DNA from 2 places in the Salinicoccus siamensis genome. Region 1 is predicted to be linked to the other one. Evidence: predicted binding sites of a transcription regulator. Region 1 holds the regulator's gene; the other holds the start of a gene.
What was found. The regulator Rex, encoded in region 1, represses fermentation and respiration genes when NADH is low (regulators of the CRP and FNR family bind a similar motif). The targets are predictions, from matches to a motif close to TTGTGAAATATTTCACAA.
Positions count from the first base shown of each region.

Region 1 (5,860 bases):
AGTCAGATGTCCGCTTGACATTTCAATTTCCCCATAATAAAAGCCCCTCAATGAGGGGCTAATGTGTGATATCATATGTCTTCATAATCGTTTCATAAGCCTTCGAACCCAGTTGGCGGCACGTATAGAAGAATAGCACATCACATATCGCAAGCTGTGCGATACGGCTCGTCATATTCATATACTGAATATTGTTCTCTTCCTCCGTAATCTCTATTGCCACATCTGAATTACGCTTAGCGATCGAGGCGTGGTTCTGGGTCAGTATGACTGTCTTGATGCCCAACTTTTTGGCGAGTTTGACCACTTCCACCACTTCCCGGGTCTTACCTGATAGAGTGATGAGGAATAGTACATCATCTTCAGTCGCATTCGATAAGCGGGTCATGCAGAAGTATTTATCCGTGGTGAAGAAAGCATTGATGTTTATGCGGTGGAGGTTCTGTTCGAACTCGGTACCGACGCTCGCTGCGTCGCCCACTCCGAATATGAAGGTATTGCGGGATTTTGCAAATAGTTCCGCCGCTTGCTTGATTGCATCGCGGTCCACTATCTTTTCGGTATTATAGAGTGCCTGGATGGTGTTTTTGAAAACTTTATCGAAAATCTCCCGATGGGTATCCTGCTCCAGATCGATCACTCTTGAAATATTCTCTTTCTCAAGTGTATGTAACTCTTTGGCAAGTTCCACTTTCAATTCCTTGATGCCTGCAAGACCAATCCGCTTTGAAAACCTGACGATGGCAGCATCACTCGTACTGCTGTTTTTAGCGATATCCTTGACTGGCATGTTGATGACTTTAGCTGGATTTTCCAGCATGAAATTAGCAATGCGCTGCTCCACAGGTGTCATGTATTCAAACCGTTTACGAATCTGACTTAATACCGAAAACATAGTTTTTCCCCTCTCGCCTACGTTGTTACTCCCAATGATAACAAAATAATCAAAATATTATAAGAAGAAATGAAAGTTTTTATCCTTCAATAATAAAATTTATTTCATGATGCGGAGCGAAGCGTTAACCACCATTGGTTGACTTTATATCATACCTTGCCATTTTGACATGGCACCCTCCTATTTCAGTGGAAAATTCCACTCCTGTAGACTCACTCGAGGGAAATATTCTCGCGCTCATCACCGCTTCTCCGTCATTGGCGAACACTTCTATGCTAGAGATGTCCATAAAAATATCAAGGTGCGATAACGGGGCATCGAGTTGGACTTTCCGGGTGGTCCCATCAACATTGCCGGGCAGTTTGCCGCTGAAGGTCCTGTCCAATGTCAAAACCTGCGATTCGCTGTCATAGATCAAGCTTGTATGTTCGCGCCTGCTTACCCGCAAATCGATGTGGATGCGGTTTGCGTTATTCTCGAGTATATCGAGGACCAATTCATAGCTGTGGCCATAGAAGTCTTTAATCTTTCTTGGATGATAATCGAAATAACCTTCAGCAGTCAGTTCGTTCATTCTATATTTGCGCAATCCGAAAAAAGGCTTCTGCATCACACGCGACCCTTGAACAGCCACCTCTCTAGGTATAGTCAAGCAATGGCCCCACTCTCCATCTGTTGGATAGTCCGTCTCCTCTGTGCCCATCCATCCGATCAACAGCCTTCTCCCTTCAAACATCACGGTTTTAGGAGCATAAAAGTCGAATCCGTGGTCCAGTTCATGGAATGCGCCATGTGTCATATGCAATGCATTAAAATCAATGTCCCCTACAAGGTAGCCCGATTGATAAATGTTCCAATAGCTGTTCTGATACTTATCCAGGCCTTTGACATTGAAGATTAATATATCTTTGTCACTCACCTTGAAGTATTCAGGGTGGGTCCACATGAAACCGAACTGATCAAGCTCTGTAGTCAAAGGCCCATCATACTGGAAGGCGGAGGGGCTGTCACCGCTGAAAAGGAGTATACGTCCAAACTCGTCTTCAGTACCGGATCCGAGCATCATGCGATACCTTTCCTTATGAAATACAAACGGCGCGTTCATTATCGGCAGATACCCCTTTGGCGTCCCTTTTATGATGGCTTCAGTTGCCTTGACTTCTTTCTGGGCGTCCAATACGGAACGATATTGAATGCATCTACCTGATTGTAGGCCAGTGTAGAAAAGATGTAGCCCATCTTGATTGTCGGCAACGATGGCAGACCCTGGTGAGTCGCCGTCCGAAAACATCTTTATGACGCCTTGGTCATCGAATGTCACCATATCGTTTGATGTGAGATGATACAGACATTTCGTTCGCTGACCATATACGGGCATCCATTCATAGAACAAATGATACCCCTCATCATCCGACACAAGGCCTGCAAGGCCATTCAAGGCCCCTGTAGGGGGTTGCACATGATAACGCTGTCGCCATTCATGCGACACGTTTTTTGGGACATGTGTATCAAGCTGTCCATCAGCCGATGGATGGCTGAACATCCTTCCATCTGAATCCAATGCCATCTCAAAAAACCTCCCAAATCTTAGTCCAATGATTCTTCAATTGCCTTTTGCTCTGCCTTTAAATGTCTACGGTAGCCGATTTTGGAAATATAGATGCTGATTTCGTATAAGACAATCATCGGGATCGTCAACATGATATGGGTCATCAAATCAGGTGGCGCAATCAAAGCTGCTACAACCAACAGGATGAAATAGGCATACTTTCTGTTCTTCTTCAAAAACATTGGAGTCAGCAGCCCCAGCTGAGTCAGGAAAAGTACCAGTATCGGCATTTGGAAAATCAGACCGAATGGCAGGACTGTCCTGAACAGGAAACCAAAATATTGATTGATGCCGATCGTCGTCTCTATTCCCATATCTTCTGACAGTTCAAAGGTGAATTGTATGATGTATGGTACAAGTATGAAGTAGCTGAAAGCCATGCCAAGAAGCATAAGCAGCATGACGATTGGAATGTAGGATAGCGTCAGCTTCCTCTCATTGCTGTAGAGCCCCGGCGATACAAAGGCCCATATCTGATACAGTATTACCGGGAGTACGATTACAAAACCGATGATCATGATGACCATCAGATATATTTTAAGCGGATCGGTCACTTGGAATGCGTGCATCTGTATGGATTCGGTCCACGGTGCTTCCTGAACCTGGTATATTAACGGTTTGGAAAGGAAAAACCCGACCAGCATTGCGCCTGCAAAAAAGTATATGACGATCATAAGCCGTTTGCGCAATTCATCAAGGTGCTCAGTGATTTCCTTCTTTTCCAATTCATTCATCGATTTTCCACCTCTTTAAAAAAAGGCGGCTTCCGCCACCTCAAGACCTTTATACTTCAGATTCGATTTTCTTCTGGGATTTCTTCTTCTCTTCTTCTTCGTCGTCGTCATCATCTGTAGCAAGGCCTTTTGTTGCATCTTTGAATTCCTTCAAAGTGGAGCCCATGGCTTTTCCGAATTGGGGCAGTTTCTTAGGTCCGAATATGATGAGCGCTACAACCGCAATTACAATCATACTCGTTGGCGTTACTACCATAAGTGTAGTCGGTATGAACATTTCGAGCACAGTATCCCTCCTAGATATGTTTCATATAAAAGAACAGTGCCTGCAATTCGACACTCAAATCTATATTGTGTACATAGATTCCATCGCTTACATCCAGCCTCATCGGTGTGAAATTAAGAATGCCTTTGATTCCGGCCGCTTCAAGACGTTCAGCCATCTCCTGGCTGACTTCCGCAGGCAATGTCAGAATCGCAACATCTATACCATGGTCTTCAGCCATCTTTTCAATTTCATCCGAGTGGTGGACTGTAGTATCATTGATTGTTGTTCCAACGATGCTACTGTTATTGTCAAATGCAGCAACTATGTTCATTCTATCATTTATGTTGCTGAATTTATAGTTCAATAATGCACTACCCAAGTTACCTGCACCGATGATGGCCACATTCCGCTTCTGGTTACCCTGGATATGTTCCATAAAGAATTTCAACAGGCTCTTGACGTTATATCCGTAACCTTTTCGGCCAAGTTCACCGAAATAGGAGAAATCACGCCGAATTGTTGCAGAATCTATATCCAGTGCTTCACTGATTTCCCGCGAAGAAACCCGATCTACCCCTGATTTTTCGGAGTTTTTGAAGAATCTATAATACAGGGGCAAGCGCTTCATCGTTGCATTCGGGATTTTCTTTTTGTTATTCAAATCTCGTACACCTCTTCTATTGCACTTTGTTGATATATTATATCATAATTGCACGCCTATGGTGCCATAAGAGTCACCTGATTTCATCGTTTTTTTACGTTATATATTGTAAACTTGAGGAAAGTGAGGGATTTATGATGATAGTGATGCAATTAGGAAACGTAAAAAAATCTTTCGGTACAGATATGATTTTTGAAAATATGAATCTGGAAATTAAAACAGGACAGACAATCGGCATTGTCGGTAAGAACGGTGCCGGAAAAACGACTTTGATGAAGATGATGGCCGGTGAGATGAGTATTGATGAAGGCCAGATCACCAGTCCTAAAGGCATTTCAATAGGTTATCTGACACAACAGATGACACTCGAGTCCACTCATAATGTCAGAGAGGAAATGCTGCGCCCTTTCTCGAGACTGCTCGAGACGGGAAAGGAAATGGAAAGGATTGCCGAATGGCTTGCTGTACATGACTATGATGATGCAGACTATCAAGCCCAACTCGATAGATACGAGAAAGTGCAGAATATCTTCGAAGCTGAAGGCGGATATACGATAGATTCAGAAGTAAAGACAGTTCTGACCGGTCTCGGGTTCGCGCCTGAGGACCTCTATCGGAGCGTAGAAGCTTTCTCCGGCGGCCAGAAGACACGCCTTGCGCTCGGACAGATGCTCCTTTCCAAGCCTGATCTGCTCCTTCTTGATGAGCCGACCAACCACTTGGATATGGATACCGTCGCATGGCTCGAGCAGTATCTTAACAGCTTCCCAGGCGCCATAGCCATAATCAGCCATGATCGCTACTTCTTAGACCGTACAGTCGACAAGATATATGAAGTCGAGATGCATAGGGGCACACTTTACCACACCGACTACTCAGGTTATGTAAAGGAAAAGGCAAAAAACCATGCACTGCAGATGAAGGCCTTTGAACACCAGCAGAAGGAGATTAAAGAGCTTGAAACGTTTGTAGAGAAAAACATTGCCCGTGCTTCGACAAGCAATATGGCGAAGAGCCGCCGGAAGAAGCTAGAGAGCATGGAACGTATAAACATGCCTAGAATGGACACGAAAAGTGCAGACTTCTCATTCGACATCAGACGGGAAAGTGGCAATGATGTGCTCAGGATCAAAAATCTCGCCATCGGTTATGAAGAGACTTTGAATAGTCACATCAATCTGAACATCGATAAAGGCGACCGTCTCGCAATCATTGGCCCAAATGGCATCGGAAAATCAACCCTAGTCAAGACGATCGCCAAAAAATTATCACGGCATGATGGGGAAATCATCTACGGAGCCAACGTATCGATCGGTTATTATGACCAGAAGCAGGCAGAATTCACTTCCGGGAGAAGCGTTCTTGAAGAATTATGGCATGAATACCCAAACATGAACGAAAGTGATGTCCGCAAAGTGTTGGGGCGTTTCCTGTTCACCCAAGATGAGGTCATGAAACAAATCAATGATTTGAGTGGCGGGGAAAAGGCCCGCATCCAGTTGGCGAAATTGATGCTTGAAAAAAATAATCTGCTCATACTTGATGAGCCAACGAACCACTTGGATATCGACAGCAAGGAAGTCTTGGAGCAGTCGCTGCAGAATTTCCCCGGCACCCTACTATTTGTTTCGCATGATCGCTATTTCATCAACCGCATTGCCAATAAAATCGTAGAAATGGGCGATCAGCACAC
Region 1 is NZ_AP043765.1:451,197-457,056, reverse strand. Features, by position in the region: gene ACZ5LF_RS02335 (MurR/RpiR family transcriptional regulator) at 59-895, opposite strand; gene ACZ5LF_RS02330 (glycoside hydrolase family 32 protein) at 1,020-2,462, opposite strand; gene tatC (twin-arginine translocase subunit TatC) at 2,483-3,238, opposite strand; gene ACZ5LF_RS02320 (twin-arginine translocase TatA/TatE family subunit) at 3,288-3,515, opposite strand; gene ACZ5LF_RS02315 (redox-sensing transcriptional repressor Rex) at 3,535-4,134, opposite strand; gene ACZ5LF_RS02310 (ABC-F family ATP-binding cassette domain-containing protein) at 4,305-5,860, shown strand, end outside.

Region 2 (5,860 bases), 500 kb from region 1:
AAGGTCTGCCGCTTCCTGCCATCCTATATGTTCAAGCATAAGAACGCCCGAGAGGATGACGGATGATGGGTTGACCTTGTCCAAGCCGGCATATTTAGGTGCTGTTCCGTGTGTTGCTTCGAAGATTGCATGGCCTGTTTCATAGTTGATGTTCGCACCAGGAGCGATACCGATTCCACCAACTTGTGCCGCCAATGCATCAGAGATATAGTCTCCGTTCAGGTTCATTGTAGCTACAACGCCGAAATCTTTTGGACGAAGAAGGATCTGCTGCAGGAAGATGTCGGCGATTGCATCTTTGATGATGATTTTGCCTTCTGCTTCCGCCTCTGATTGTGCTTTGTCGGCTGCTTCTCTTCCTTCTTCCTCAACAATCTTGTCATACGCATTCCACGTGAATACCTTATCCCCGAACTCACGCTCAGCAAGTGCATAGCCCCAAGCTTTGAATGCACCTTCAGTGAACTTCATGATATTACCTTTATGGACAAGAGTCACAGAAGGTCTATTGTTTTCAATCGCATAGTTGATGGCAGAACGTACCAATCTCTCAGTACCTTCTTTGGATACCGGCTTGATTCCGATTCCTGAAGTTTCTGGGAAGCGGATGTTTTTAGCGCCCATCTCATCTTGAAGGAAGTCGATTACCTTCTTCGCTTCATCAGTGCCTTCCTGGAATTCGATACCTGCATAGATATCCTCTGTGTTTTCACGGAAGATGACCATGTCCGTCTCTTCAGGACGTTTCAATGGAGATGGAACACCTTCAAAATACCTTACCGGTCTGAGGCATGTAAACAGATCCAACTCTTGCCTCAGCGCAACGTTCAATGAACGGATACCGCCACCGATTGGTGTAGTGAGAGGGCCTTTGATTGCAAGCAGGTATTCATTGATTGTATCCAAAGTCTCCTGTGGCAGCCATTCGCCGGTATTGTCATACGCTTTTTGGCCTGCCAATACTTCTTTCCATTCAATCGCTTTTTTACCGTCATATGCTTTTTCAACCGCTGCATCAAGTACTTTGTTTGCAGCTTTCCAGATATCCGGTCCAATGCCGTCACCTTCTATGAATGGGATGATTGGCTTATCAGGTACGTTCAGAATTCCATTGTTTGTTGTGATTTTTTGACTCGACATAAATAAAAATCCTCCTGGTTAATAATTTTGAAAATTTGTTTTAGCGCTTCTCGATTGCTTCATATTTCTTGCCGGTTTGTCCAACATATTCAGCTCTTGGTCTGATCAGACGATTGTCTTCGTACTGTTCCAGAATATGTGCAATCCATCCGGACACGCGGCTGACAGCAAAGATTGGCGTGAACAGATCATGGTCAATCCCCATCGCATGATAGACCGAGGCGCTGAAGAAGTCAACGTTTGGCAGAAGGCCCTTTTCACGTTCTACAACTTCTGCGATCTTTATGGATTTTTCGTAGAGCTCAGGCTCCCCGATTTCCTGGGTGAGTTGTCTGGACATCTCTTTCAGATATTTTGCACGTGGATCGCCGTCTTTATAGACACGGTGCCCCATTCCCATGATTTTCTCTTTGTTTTCGAATTTTTCTTTCAAGTAGTCTTCTACAGCTTCAGGAGATTCGATCTCACCAAGCATCTTCATTACGCGTTCATTCGCTCCGCCATGAAGAGGTCCTTTGAGTGCACCAGCTGCAGCTGTTACGCCTGAATACATATCAGAAAGTGTCGCGACACATACGCGTGCCGTGAATGTTGACGCATTCAGTTCGTGGTCTGCATGAAGCACAAGGGCTTTATTCATTGCCTCGACTTCTGTACTGTTAGGCTCTTCGCCTTTCATCATATACAGAAGATTTGCAGCGTAATTGAGTCCTTTTTTAGGTTTGACGACCTCTTTACCACTTCTTATCCTTGAGAATGCTGCAACGAGTGAAGCCACTTTAGCTTGAATACGGATGGCTTTTTCCTGATTCGCTTCATCACTCATGTCTTCAGCATTCTCATCGAAGTGTGACAGATATGACAATGCTGTACGCAGACCTGCCATTGGATGAATCTTATCCGCTGCGTATTCCTCGAAATGAGTGTAGATTCTAGGATTGAGCGTCATATGATCAAATAATTTCGCCTGGAAATCATCAAGTTCAGTCTGGTTCGGCAATCTGTCGTTCCACAATAGGAATACGACTTCTTCAAATAGTGCATTTTCTGCAAGGTCATCGATTTCATAACCACAGTAAGTGAGCTGCGAACCAATGATTGAACTGATGCGTGATTCGGTTGCAACTATACCTTCTAAACCTTTTTTCTCAGACATATATCGATTCTCCTTCTAGTTAATTCTTAGTATAGCCAATCGGCCTTATTGCCATTATATCAAATTAAAGAACTTTGTGAATAATACAGCATCATTTATTCTTTTGTGAAATTAATACCATTAACCTTCTAGAAGACGCCTATACTCACAATAAAAGCCTCAATTCAGCTGAATTGAGGCTTTTATAAGGGTCAGTTAATTATCTTATTGATGTACATAAGTTTATCTTATGATTAGTGTGTTGTCTTAGATGTATCAATACCTGTCACCGATTTAACCTTCACTTCGCGATACTTTTCATGTGATTCGGCTTTACCGAGGAAGGTTCCTAAGAAAGCACCTAAAAATCCGGCTGGTACTGAGATTATTGCTGGATTCGTCAGAGGGAACAGTGGCTCCATTGCAATAAATGCATTGCCTGAAGGATCCATTACATTCGGGCTCATGATAACAAGTATAAGAGATACCGCAAGTCCCGTTATAATTCCAGTAATCGCCCCTTGCGTGTTAAACCGCTTCCAAAAAATCGTATAGACGATGACTGGTAAATTGGCGCTTGCTGCCACACAGAAGGCCAAGGAAACGAGAAATGCGACATTTTGGTTTTGGGCGAAGATTGCCAGTATTATGGACAGGACACTTACACTGAATGCCGCAATTTTAGCTGCGAGCATCTGCTGTTTATCTGTTATGTTACCCTTTTTGATCACTTGACCATAGATATCATGCGCAAATGCACTTGCCCCCGATAACACAAGACCAGCTACTACTGCGAGGATTGTTGCGAATGCCACTGCTGACACGAATGACATGAGGAGATCGCCACCGAGCTTTTCTGCTAGCAATGGCGCAGCCATATTGCCTGCCGGGTTCGCTGCGATGATTTCTTCCCTCGTCAGCATCGCTGCAGCTCCAAATCCAAGGAATATCGTCAAGATGTAGAATATGCCGATGATCCAAGTTGCCCACATGACTGAGCTACGGGCTGTCTTAGCATCTTTAACTGTAAAAAACCTCATGAGGATATGCGGAAGGCCGGCCGTACCGAACAGTAATGCGATGATGAGCGATACGTTATTCAGGGGAGATCCGCCTTGAGAGCCAGGATTCAAGAATGGGCCTTTAAGCTCCGGTGCCGTTATGTTCTTCATTTCGCCAAACATGGTAAAAATATTAAAATTGAATTGCAGCAGTACAAGTACAGAGATGATGATTGTGCCAACCATCAACAAGATTGCCTTTACCATCTGTACCCAGCTTGTTGCAGTCATGCCACCGAATAATACATAAATGGTCATCATTATACCGACTATAATGACAGCCACACTGTATGGTATATCAAACAGTAGTTGAATCAAGGCTCCCGCCCCTACAAGTTGAGCGAGCATATAGAAGATGACAATCGTAATGGAAGATAGCGCTGCGAAGGCGCGCACCTTCTTAAGCTCAAACCGGGCAGCAATCATATCAGCGACTGTGTACTTCCCGAGGTTTCTAAGCGGTTCTGCAACAACGTACAGTACAACGAGATAAGCTGTAAGATAACCCACACTGTAGAAAAAACCGTCAAACCCCATAATGCAATCGCCCCCGCAATACCAAGGAATGAAGCAGCGGAAAGGTAATCTCCGGATATTGCGAGACCGTTTTGCCAACCAGTCAGCCCCCCACCTGCCGTGTAGAAATCTTTAGTGGATTGAGTCCTTTTCGAAGCAAAGTATGTAATCACTAACGTCAAACCAACAAATACAATGAACATGATGATGACGGTCAGATTCATTTATAGTTCCCCTCCCGATACTTTCTGATTATCTCATCCGCTTCCCTGTCGAATTCCTTGGCTTGCTTCATATAGATCGTAACCAGCGTCCAGACCATTATGAATAGGAAAAAAGCATAGATCCAAGCCCATGAAATGTTTCCGAATGCTTCATTGCTAAGCAAATTGGTATAGCCTGTCAGTATCGGAAAGAGCAGTGTAGCGATGATGAAAAAGATGCTGACCGGTAAAATGAATCTGTTCCGTTTCTTAAGCAGTTCTTCAAATTCAGGTTGTGAAGCAATTAATGCGTAATCAATCTTTGCCATTTCTATTCCCCCTTATAGTCTACATTGTATTTATTTGACTGAAATATGTCAATTTTTCGACAACTATAATTGTTGTAATTATTCATCTTCTGAACTATTGGTGGTATAAAAATAAAAAAGTCAACCATGCATCCCTTAAAGGATGCATGGCTGACTTTCCCGTTTGAAATCCATTCAATTATTTCGCTACATTCCCTTTGGTTTTTCTATCACGTTGATCTCTCCGATTTTATCCATTGTGATATTTGATGAAACATTAATGGTTTCATCATCCATTTCCATAGTAAGTGTCAATTCGGCACTTTCGTATCGATAATCTTCATTGAACTTTAGGAGGACAAGACCATTGATGTGATCCACCGCTTCGAGTGACGACTCCAGATCGTCGTTTATAAAGGGTTTTACGCCGGCTTCGCCTTCTACTTCATAGCGAATTTCATAACCTGATTCGAGCTGTTCGGCTGTGCCTTCTTTGAATGGCTCGAGCTGACTGATTAAATCTCCATAACTGCTGCCTTCAATATTGCGCCCGTCATCCTGTCTTTCCACGTCGCCATTTTGATAGATGAAGTGTTCTCCTTCAAAGATGTAATGCGTCTTGATGTCAGTCCCATCATCAACTGCGATTTTAATTTCATCTTGTTTGCTCCTGGTGGTTATTGTACGGATCACATGCTGTCTTTCTTCTGTGGAAATTGTAGTCGTCTGCCGCTCTTCATAGCTGACTTCCTTACTTCCTTCAGATTGTGCATTTTTAATGATATCTGCTGCTGACATTTCTTCTTCCGACTCTTCAGACGTCTGTTGCTCTTCTGGAGCGGCCTCTGTCGATTCTTCACTCTGATCTGTATTCTCACCAGATGAGTCGTCCGCAGGCCCGCCGTTAGTGCACGCTGTTAAAAACAGGAGCATGATAAGTAACATTTTTTTCATATGTGCCACCTCATCTAATATTATACTGTGCAGCATCTGTGACTACAACATAAAAAGGCACTTTCAAAAAGTGCCTTTTGCTGGGTTATAGTACATTAGCATGCCCATCGAATATACAATTCTGTTCTGAGTCGACGGTGACGACTGTGCCCTCTTCCAATACTTCATACGCGGCTGACGCCCCGACTATTGTCGGCAGATCAAGATTCAGGCCAACGATCGCCCCATGTGAGGTGAGTCCCCCCTCGACTGTGACAAGACCTGCAGCCTCTTCAAGGTAAGGCGTCATATCTGCATCTACAGATTGGGTTACGATGATTTTTCCTTCCAGATCTTTATCTTTTAAGGCTTCCGCAGAGTCAACGAACATCACTTCACCAACGCTGCTTCTCCTGCCTATACCCTGAGCTCGGATCAGCTTATCTCCGACGATGTGGAGTTTCATCAGGTTCGTGGTGCCCGCTTCTCCTGCAGGAACCCCTGCTGTGATGATCAACAAATCTCCCTGTTCTGCAAACCCTTTTTCCATTGCTGCTGATACAG
Region 2 is NZ_AP043765.1:947,700-953,559, reverse strand. Features, by position in the region: gene icd (NADP-dependent isocitrate dehydrogenase) at 1-1,140, opposite strand, end outside; gene ACZ5LF_RS04980 (citrate synthase) at 1,181-2,296, opposite strand; partial or broken gene ACZ5LF_RS04975 (solute symporter family protein) at 2,530-4,076, opposite strand; gene ACZ5LF_RS04970 (DUF485 domain-containing protein) at 4,073-4,384, opposite strand; gene ACZ5LF_RS04965 (hypothetical protein) at 4,571-5,317, opposite strand; gene pyk (pyruvate kinase) at 5,403-5,860, opposite strand, start outside.
Region 2: ACZ5LF_RS04980 (citrate synthase) is a predicted target of Rex. The motif match lies at 2,400-2,417, and genes of this name have one in related genera.